One region of the Stenotrophomonas sp. Marseille-Q5258 genome, then DNA from elsewhere that is predicted to be linked to it. Evidence: riboswitches for the same ligand, from Rfam matches in the RefSeq annotation. Region 1 holds a riboswitch; the other holds the start of a gene.
The links. Region 1 has a riboswitch for cobalamin ahead of metE (5-methyltetrahydropteroyltriglutamate--homocysteine S-methyltransferase). Riboswitches for the same ligand answer to the same signal wherever they lie in the genome.

Region 2: it holds a riboswitch for cobalamin, as region 1 does, so the genes downstream of both, btuB (TonB-dependent vitamin B12 receptor) here and metE (5-methyltetrahydropteroyltriglutamate--homocysteine S-methyltransferase) in region 1, are expected to answer to the same signal.

Annotation. Positions count from the first base shown of each region.
Region 1 covers NZ_CAMPPN010000012.1:121,708-126,802, reverse strand. Annotated here, with positions in the region: gene metE (5-methyltetrahydropteroyltriglutamate--homocysteine S-methyltransferase) at 33-2,327, opposite strand; cobalamin riboswitch at 2,541-2,772, opposite strand; gene OC534_RS10060 (hypothetical protein) at 2,943-3,719, shown strand; gene OC534_RS10055 (sigma-70 family RNA polymerase sigma factor) at 3,790-4,359, shown strand; gene OC534_RS10050 (anti-sigma factor) at 4,380-5,095, shown strand, end outside.
Region 2 covers NZ_CAMPPN010000008.1:134,768-139,862, forward strand. Annotated here, with positions in the region: gene bioD (dethiobiotin synthase) at 1-530, opposite strand, end outside; gene OC534_RS06570 (GAF domain-containing protein) at 648-1,130, shown strand; gene OC534_RS06575 (TfoX/Sxy family protein) at 1,127-1,462, shown strand; gene OC534_RS06580 (histidine phosphatase family protein) at 1,459-2,037, opposite strand; cobalamin riboswitch at 2,191-2,419, shown strand; gene btuB (TonB-dependent vitamin B12 receptor) at 2,481-4,322, shown strand; gene gph (phosphoglycolate phosphatase) at 4,411-5,073, opposite strand.

The DNA.
Region 1 (5,095 bases):
GCGCGGTCTTTGGGGCCAGGCGTGGCGGTGGGTCAGGCGGCGTTGGCGTCGGCGCTTTCCTCGCGCAGCTGGCGCGCTGCGGCCACCAGTGCGTCGAGGGCGGCGCGGGTTTCCTTCCAGCCGCGTGTCTTGAGCCCGCAGTCCGGGTTGACCCAGATCTGCTCCGGACGCAGGACCTCGGCGGCCTTGCGCAGCAGCGCGAGCATCTCCTCCTTGTCCGGCACGCGCGGCGAATGGATGTCGTACACGCCCGGACCGATCTCGTTGGGGTACTGGAAGCGGACGAACGCATCCAGCAGCTCCATGCGCGACCGCGAGGTCTCGATGGAGATCACGTCGGCATCCATTGCGGCGACCGAATGGATGATGTCGTTGAACTCGGAGTAGCACATGTGGGTGTGGATCTGCGTCGCGTCGCGCACGCCGCTGGCGCTGATCCGGAACGCTTCCACCGCCCAGTCCAGGTACTCGCGCCACTGCGCGCGACGCAGCGGCAAGCCCTCGCGGATGGCCGGTTCGTCGATCTGGATCACACCGATGCCGGCCGCTTCCAGGTCCAGCACCTCATCGCGCAGGGCCAGCGCGATCTGCCGGCAGGTCGCGGCACGCGACTGGTCATCGCGCACGAACGACCACTGCAGCACCGTCACCGGGCCGGTCAGCATGCCTTTCATCGGCCGGTCGGTGAGCGACTGCGCGTACTGCGACCAGCGCACCGTCATCGGCTGGGGACGGGTCACATCGCCGTAGATCACCGGCGGTTTCACGCAGCGCGAACCGTAGCTCTGCACCCACCCGCTCCTGGTGAACGCGAAACCATCGAGCTGCTCGCCGAAGTACTCGACCATGTCGTTGCGCTCGAACTCGCCGTGCACCAGCACGTCCAGCCCGATCTGCTCCTGCACGCGCACGCAGTGTTCGGTCTGGGTGGCGAGGAAGGCATCGTAGTCGGCATCGGAGAGCTTGCCGGTCTTGTTGCGCGCACGCGCTTCACGCACCTCCAGGGTCTGTGGGAACGACCCGATGGTGGTGGTGGGGAAGCGCGGCAGCTTGAGGGCGGCCGCCTGCGCCAGGTGACGTTGCGGGTAGCGGCTGTGGCGCTGCGCATCGGCCGGGGTCAGCGCGGCCAGACGCGCGGCGACGGCCGGCTTGTGCACGCGCGGCGACTGCCGGCGCGACTCGATGCGGGCCCGTGCCTCGGCCAGCCCGGCCTCGGCATGCGCGGCGCCATCGATGGCGTCGGCGAGCAGGCGCAGCTCCTGCAGCTTCTGTCGTGCGAAGGCCAGCCAGCCGCGCAGCTCATCGTCGAGCCTGGTTTCCAGCGCGAGGTCCACCGGGCTGTGCAGCAGCGAGCACGACGGGGACAGCCACAGCCGGTCGCCCAGGTGGCCATGCGCGTAGCGCGCCAGCACCAGCGCGTTGTCCAGATGGGTACGCCAGATGTTGCGGCCGTTGACCAGGCCAGCTGACAGCACGCGGCCGGCCGGGAGTGCCTTGATCACCGCATCCAGCTGTTCCGGTGCGCGCACCAGGTCCACGTGCAGGCCATCGACGGGCAAAGAGGCCGCCAGCGGGAGGTTGTCGTCCAGCGCGCCGAAGTAGGTGGCCAGCAGCACCTTCGGGCGCGGCGCGGTGGCCAGCGTGGCGTAGGCATGCACGTAGGCGGCGCGTGCCGTCTCGTCCAGATCCTGCACCAGCAGCGGCTCGTCCAGCTGCACCCACTCGGCGCCGGCGTCCTTCAGGGCGCCAAGCAGCTCGACGTAGACCGGCAGCAGCGCGTCCAGCAGATCCAGCGCCGGGCTGCCATCCACGGTCTTGGACAGCAGCAGGAAGCTCACCGGGCCCAGCAGTACCGGCCGCGTCTGGATGCCCAGCGCGCGGGCTTCGCGATACTCGGCCAACGGCTTGTCGCCGCGTAGTGCGAAGCCCTGTCCAGCCTGCAGCTCGGGCACCAGGTAGTGGTAGTTGGTGTCGAACCACTTGGTCATTTCAAGCGCGTGCAGGTCGTGGCCATCGCGCTGCACGCCACGGGCCAGGGCGAAGTAGCCGGCCAGCGGGTCGGCATCGGCCAGCGCGCGGTAGCGCGCCGGAATCGCGTCGAACAGGAACGCGGCATCAAGCACCTGGTCGTAGAGGCTGAAGTCGTTGCTCGGCGGTACGTCCACCCCGGCCTCGCGCTGCAGCTGCCAATGGCGGGCGCGCAGCGCGCGGGCGGTGTCCTGCAGCGATTGCGCGCTGCTCTCGCCGGACCAGTACGCCTCCAGCGCGCGCTTGAGCTCGCGCTTGGCGCCGATGCGCGGAAAACCCAGGTTGGTAACGGTAGTCATTGGAACGTGTCCTCATTGCGTAGGGGCATTGAGGAACGAAGGAACCGCGCGCCGTCCACGCCATTGCTGCCGTGCCCGCCCCGCCAGCGACCTTCGCCCCCGCGGGCGAACCGGATGCCGCGAAGCGGACGCACGGGGGCGGCGCCATGCTGGCGGCATGGCGGCAGGCCCCGGCAACCTCCCCGCGGACGTTCCAGGTCGAATCGGGGAACGGTCGTGTTCCCCGGCCGGGGCCGGTATTCGGGCTGATGGACACGGGCGCGCACGCCCTCCTAGTACCTGCCGCTTCCCAGGCGGATGCCCAGTGCTGTTGGCAGGATTCGTTTCCATTCACCGCTGCGGGGCAGCTCCGGAATGGGCGCGCAAGGCGCCTTCACCGGATTCCCGTTTAAACCCATCCCTTCATCTGCATGAAGAGATGGATACCTTCGGCGAGCACAAGGTAGGCCGAAGGGGCGCGGTGGTCAAGGGGGGCCGGTTCGTCCTGGGTCGCGTCACGGGGCATCTGCCGGTCCAGCCAGAACGTGCTTCGGGAGTGGGGCAGGCGCGCCAGCCACTGCATCCATGACGCCGTTGCCTGCGTATCTCCCGATGACCCCCCCTGCGGAGCCGGACATGCGCCGAACCCTTCTTCCCTCGCTGCTGCTGGTGCTGATCCCGGCGCTGCCAGCCGCTGCCCAGCAGGTGCAGCGCCAGGAAGGCCGTGCCTACGCGCCCGCCGGCGGGCGCCTGCTGTACCGCGAGACCCATTGGCTGCAGGGCCCGCCCGAGGCGCGCTCGCGGCTGGTGCTGTACCGCTGCGCGGACGGACGCGCCTTCGCGCGCAAATGGATGACCCCGCAGGGCAGTGCGCAGACCCCGGACTTCGCGTTCGAAGATGCGCGCAACGGCTACCAGGAAGGCCTGCAGGGCAGCGCCACCGCCCGCACCGTGTACGTGCGTGAGGACGCGCAGGCCGAACGCGTGAGCCGTACCATCGCGATTCCGTCCGACGCGGTGGTCGATGCCGGGTTCGACGCGGCCGTGCTCAAGCACTGGGACGCCCTCCAGGGCGGGCGCAGCGTGGCTTTCCAGTTCCTGCTGCCCAGCCGCCAGCGGCTGGTGCCATTGAAGCTGCAGCGCAGCGGTGCGGTCACCTGGCAGGGCCAGCCGGCCGAGCAGCTGCAGATGCGCCTGGATGCCTGGTTCGGCTTCGCCGTGCCGGCGGTGACCCTGATCTACGCGCGCGCCACACCCCGCCTCCTGCAGTTCTCCGGCACCGGCAACGTGCGTGATGAACACGGGCGCTACCCCCAGGTGCGCGTCGAGTTTGCCGAGGCGCCGGTCGCGGCAACGCTGGCCGAGCTGGCCTCCGCGCGGCAGCAACCGCTGGTGTCCGCATGTGCCGGATGAGTGCCCCCTTGCGCGGCAGGCGCGCAGCGACGACGATGCCGGCTGTTCCCCCGACGACATTGAGCCTGCGATGCCCGAGCTGGACACTGCCGATACCGGTGCCTCGCGGCGCCTCGATGAGCTGCTCGTCCAGGTCGCCACCGGCGACCGCCAGGCGTTTGAATCGGTTTACCAGTTGGCCTCCGGCCGTCTCTTCGCGATCTGCCTGCACATATTGCGCGACCGCGGCGATGCCGAGGACGTGCTGCAGGACGCCTTCGTCACGATGTGGCACAAGGCCGCGCAGTTTGACCGCGCCAAGGCCTCAGCCATGACCTGGCTCTCCACGCTGGCCCGCAACCGCGCCATCGATCGCCTGCGCGCCGCACCGCCGCGCCCGCTGGACGATCTGTCGGTGGCCGAAGAGATTCCCGATTTCGCGCCGCAGCCGGCGCAGGCGGCCGAGCACGCCTCCGATCGCGAGCGCCTGGACGATTGCCTGGACACGCTGGAGCCTCGCCGGCGTTCGCTGATCCGGCTGGCCTTCCTGGATGGGGCGAGCTATGACGAACTGGCGCGCCGGATCGGTGCGCCGCTGGGATCGGTGAAAAGCTGGATCCGCCGTGGGCTGGGCCAACTACGGGTGTGCCTGGAACGATGAACGTCCGCGATCTCCACGATATGCCTCATGACGCCGAACCACCCGGCGCGGACATCCTGGCCGGTGAATACGTGCTCGGGGTGCTCGATGCCGCCCAGCGCGCCGAGGTGGAACAGCGCATCGCCCGTGATCCGGGCTTTGCGCGCCTGGTCAGCCAGTGGGAAAACCGGCTGGCGCCGCTGCTCGACTCACTCGGCACCGAGGCCGTCCCGGCCCACCTGTGGCCGCGTATCCGCACCTCGCTGGGCTGGCCGTCGGTGGGCGCCACACCGCGCGCCTGGCAGCGCACCGGCTTCTGGCAGGGCATGACGGCGCTGGCAGCGGTGGTCGCGCTGGTGGCGGTCCTTGCCCGCCGCGACGTGGTACCGGTGGCACCGGTAGCGCCGCCGGTGGCGGTCACCCCGACCACGCCGGCCGAGCCGGAACAGGCCACCCGGCCGGTCACGCCGCTGCTGCACGACGACGGTTCCCCTGGCTGGCTGGCCTCGGTCGACAAGGCCCACGGCAAAGTGTTGATGGTGCCGGTCCCGGCGCCGGCCGACGCCGCCGGGCGCGCGCCCGAGCTGTGGCTGATCCCGGCGGGCGGTGCACCGCGTTCGCTGGGCCTGGTCTCGATCAACCGCGCCCACACCGTGGCGGTACCGGACATGCTGCGTGATGCGCTGGTGAACGGTTCGGTGCTGGCGATCACGCTGGAACCGTCCGGCGGCGCCCCGCAGGGCATCCCGACCGGCCC
Region 2 (5,095 bases), on a different contig from region 1:
ATGCAGGTGGCCCCGCTGGACTGGATCGCCGCAGCGGTCAGGCGCGCGTGGTTGAGGCAGCCCAGCCGCAGTCCAACGACCATCACCACCGGCAGCTGCAGGGCCTGCACCAGGTCGGCCTGGTCGAGCGTGCCCGACAGCGGTGCCAGCCAGCCCCCCACCCCTTCCACCACCACGGTGTCGGCGCTGGCACGCAGGCGGGCGAACGCCGTCTCGATCGGGCCCAGCGACAGCGTCACGTCGGCCTCGGCGGCGGCGATCTCCGGCGCCAGGGGCTGCTCCAGCGCGAACGGGTTCAGATCGTCATAGGACGGCATCGGGTCGCTGGCCGCCATCAGCGCGGTCGCATCCTCGTTGCGCAGGCCCTCGGCGGTGCGGATGCAGCCGCTGGCCACCGGCTTCATGCCCACGGCCTGCCGGCCACGCTGGCGCAGCGCATGCAGCAGCACGCAGCTGCTGAAGGTCTTGCCGATCCCGGTATCGGTACCGGTCACGTACAGGGCAGCGGGCAACGACACGGGCAGGGACATGGACGTCTCCGGGAGGAAAGCGCCCATTATCGGCCTGCCGCCGTCCGCCGCGACGGCGCATCGCTGCGTTGCACTGCGCCCGGCGCAGGCGACGGCCCTGCTTGCTAGACTGCGGGCATGTTCGATACTTCCACGCTCACCGGCAGCAAGCCGGAACAGTACGGTCAGCTGCTGGCCCAGGCACGCGCCCTGGTGCACGGCGAGCGCGACCGGATCGCCAACGCGGCCAACCTGTCGGCGCTGGTCTACCACGCGCTCCCCCACCTGAACTGGGTCGGGTTCTATTTCTACGACGGCACCGAGCTGGTGGTCGGGCCATTCCAGGGCCTGCCGGCCTGCGTGCGCATCCCGCTGGACAAGGGCGTGTGCGGCGCGGCCGCCTCGCAGCGACGCACCCAGCGGATCGAGGACGTGGATGCCTTCCCCGGCCACATCGCGTGCGATTCGGCCTCGCGCTCGGAACTGGTGGTGCCGCTGCTCAAGGGCGACACGCTGATCGGCGTGTTCGACCTGGACAGCCCGTCGCTGGCCCGCTTCGACGCCGAGGACCAGGCCGGTCTGGAAGCGATCGCCGCGGTGTTCGTCGAGGCGCTGGGATGAGTGCCAAACTGCGCAACATCGGCCCCAAAAGCGCAGCCTGGCTGCGTCAGGTCGGGCTGCGCACCCCGGAGGATCTGATCGCCGCCGGTGCGGTGGGCGCGTTCGTGAAGGTCAAGCGCGCCGGCTTCAAGCCCAGCCTCAACCTGCTGTACTCGCTGGAAGGCGCGCTGCAGGACTGCCATTGGCAGGAACTGCCGGAGGCGCGGCGGATTGAACTGGTTGCCGCCTACGACGCGATCATCGCCGACAACCCGTTGAAGAAGGCGCCACCAGCGTCCGGGCCGGTCTACGACCGCACGCCCGAGCCGCAGGATGACGAGGACGACCGCTAGGGTTGCTGCAGTTCCAGCAGCTCGCCCCACAGGCGATCCTCGTCGCGCTCCACGCGCAGCTGCAGCCGCGTGCCGTGATCGATGCGCAATGCCCAGCACATCGCCAGTGGCAGGCCACACACCTGCGACAGCACCATCCGCAACGGCCCGCCGTGGCTGACGACAACGGTGGGAACCGGCTCCGGATCATCCAGCAGGCGGTGCAGGCCACGCGCGATGCGGCGCTCGAAGTGTCCCCAGCTTTCGCCATGCGGCGGTGGATTGGCGTGCGGGTCCAGGTGGAAGGCCGACACGGCCTCCATCGGCAAGGCGTCCAGTGCCGCCCCGTCCCAGTCGCCGAAGTCGAGTTCTTCCCACTCCTCGTGCGCCTCCACGTGCAGCCCGCGCGGCACGGCCAGTGCGTCGGCGGTGCCCATTGCACGCGTGCGTGGTGAGCTCAGCACGCGCTGCCAGGACAGCGACGCGTAGCGCTCGCACAGGGCCACGGTGCTGTCCGCGTCCAGCGGCGGATCGGTGCGGCCATCCAGGTGGTTGTCGCGGCCGGTGCTGGCGTGGCGGATCAGGTCGAAGATCACGCCATGCCCCCTGTACCCGGCGCTGCGGTGGGCCGGCGGTACGCACGGGCGTCCGCGCATGGGTGCTGCAACCACAGTGGGGTCATGAGGATCACATCGAAAAGACGAGGCGCATTCTAACCGCTGCGTCCCATCGGCCCGGGCCGATGGCTTAGACTTCGCCCACTTTCAGGTGACCTGCGGCGTATGCCGGCAGGTTGAAACGGGAAGCCGGTGACGCGTCAGGCAATGCCTGTCCGCCACTCCGGCACTGCCCCCGCAACGGTAAGCGTGGAGACACCAGGCAGTACGCCACTGTGCTTCGGCATGGGAAGGCGCCTGGTGGGATGGGGCTGCCATCCACCCGCAAGTCCGGAGACCGGCCTGGGAGACGACGGATCGCGACGTGTCGCGACCTTCCCCACCCTTTGCCGCGCGGGCGTGCGCGGCACCCGGAGTCCACGATGAAGCTGCAAACCCGAATTCTCTCCCTGGCCGTGCTGTCGACATTGCCGCTGATGGCGGCCGCCCAGGATGAGGCAACCGCACTGGACCAGGTCCTGGTCACCGCCACGCGCACGCCGATCGCCCTGCAGGACAGCATCTCGCCTGCGCAGGTGATCGACCGCGCGGAGATCGAGCGCAGCCAGGCGCCGTCGCTGCAGGACCTGCTGCGCGGCCGTGCCGGCATCAACCTCAACAACAGCGGCGGCCTGGGCAAGCAGAGCTCGCTGTTCCTCCGCGGCACCAACTCGGCCCACACCCTGGTGCTGGTGGACGGCGTGCGCATCAACACCGGCGATCTCGGCCTGGCCATGCTCCAGGACCTGCCACTGGCGCAGATCGAACGCGTGGAAATCGTGCGCGGCCCGCAGTCCAGCCTGTACGGCGCTGATGCGATCGGTGGCGTGATCCAGATATTCACCCGCCGCAACGCCGGCCAGTTCGCCCCGCACCTGCAGCTGGGCGCCGGCAGCAACGGCCTGCGCGAGGCCAGTGGCGGCTTCGGTGGCAGCGGCGAGCGCGGCTGGTTCGGCACCGACATCGCCTACCAGCACACCGACGGCATCAATGCCTGCCGCGGCAACCCGATCACGTTCGCCGGCTGCGGCGCCGACGAGCCCGACCGCGACGGCTACCGCAATCTGTCGATGAGCCTGCGTGGCGGCTACGCGCTGGGCGATGCCTGGCACGTGGAAGGCACCGCGCTGCGCGCCGAAGGCGAGAACCACTACGACGGTTACTACAACTATTCGGAAACGCTGCAGCAGGTGCTGGGCGGCAAGGTGCGCTACACCCCGGGCGCGCACTTCAACCTGACCGTCAGTGCCGGCCGGGCTGACAACGAGTCGCAGAACTACAACGGCAGCACCTGGCTGGGCGCGGCGCAGACCCACCGTGACACCGCGTCGGTACAGGCTGACATCGGCGTGGCCGAAGGCCAGCTGCTCAGCGCAGGCGTGGACTGGAGCCAGGACAACCTGGACGGCAGCAGCGCCGGCTACGGTGTCGACAGCCGCGACAACACCGGCGTGTTCGTGCAGTACCAGGGCCGCTTCGGCGCGCACCACCTGCAGGCCAACGTGCGCAACGACGACAACGAGCAGTTCGGCAACCACACCACCGGCAGCCTCGGCTGGGGCATGGAACTGGATGGCGGCTTCCGCCTCAACGCCAGTTACGGCACCGCGTTCAAGGCACCGACTTTCAGCGACCTGTACGACCCGTGGAGCGGCGTGCCGACGCTGGACCCGGAAACCTCCCGGAGCGCCAACCTCGGCATTGCCCAGCAGGGCGATGGCTGGCGATGGGGCCTGGATGTGTATGAGACCCGCATTGACGACCTGATCACCTACGACGCCACCACCTTCATGATGTCGCAGGTGGAGAAGGCGCGCATCCGCGGCGCCGAGTTGACCGGTGCCATCACCGTGGCCGGCGTCGATATCAGCGCCCAGCTCAGCCACACCGATCCGCGCAACCGCACCGACGGCAGCGCGCAGTTCGACAACTGGCTGGCGCGCCGCGCGCAGAACACCGCGCGCCTGGACATCGACCGCCGCTTCGGCGACTTCCGCGCCGGCATTACCGCCAATGGGGCGGGCAAGCGCTATGACGATGCCGCCAACACCGTGCGCCTGGGCGGCTATGGCACCGTCGACCTGCGTCTGGAGTACGCAATCAGCCGCGACTGGTCGGTGCTTGGCCGGGTGAGCAATCTGTTCGACCGCGACTACGAAACGGTGGCCTGGTACAACCAGCCCGGCCGCGAGTACCGCCTGAGCGTGCGCTACCAGCCGAACTGAGGCACCGGGATGGCGGCATCGCCGCCGTCCCGCACGCAGGGGTGCAGACAGGCATCCGGTGGGTGCCGACCGTGGGTCGGCGCCTCCCTCACCCGCGCGCGGACACCCCCGGCAGATCGCGCAGATCATCCACCACCGCTACCGCCTCGACCGTCTCCAGGTCCAGCCCGCGCGGATAGCCGTAACGCACCAGCGCCACCGGCATGCCCGCATCCACGGCAGCACGGTAATCGGTGATCGAATCGCCCACCATCAGCGCCGCCTGCGGTGCCAGCCCGAAGTGGGCGGCGATATGCCGCAACGGCACGCCGCTGGGCTTGCGCTCGGCCAGCGAATCGCCGCCGAGCACCAGCGCGAACAGATCCTGCAGGCCGAAATGCCGCAGCAGAGGCGCCACCAACGCTGACGGCTTGTTGGTGCAGATCGCCAGCGTCACGTTGCGCTCGCGCAGCGCCTGCAGCGCCGCTTCAACACCCTCGAACAGACGCGGGCTGCGCAGCAGGCAGGCCTCGTAGTGGCGCATGAAGCCGGGCATGACCGCGTCCAGATCGGCATCACTGCCCGCCGCGGTGAACGCCTGCTCCACCAGCCGGCGCACGCCGTCGCCGATCCAGGTGAGCACCGTGGCCTCGGGAACCCGCGGCAACTGCCAGTCTTCGAGCGTGCGGTTCAGCGCTTCGGCGATATCGGCCGCGCTGTCGACCAGCGTGCCATCCAGATCGAACACCACCAACGGATACGGACAGGACAAGGCGCGGCTCACTTCAACGACG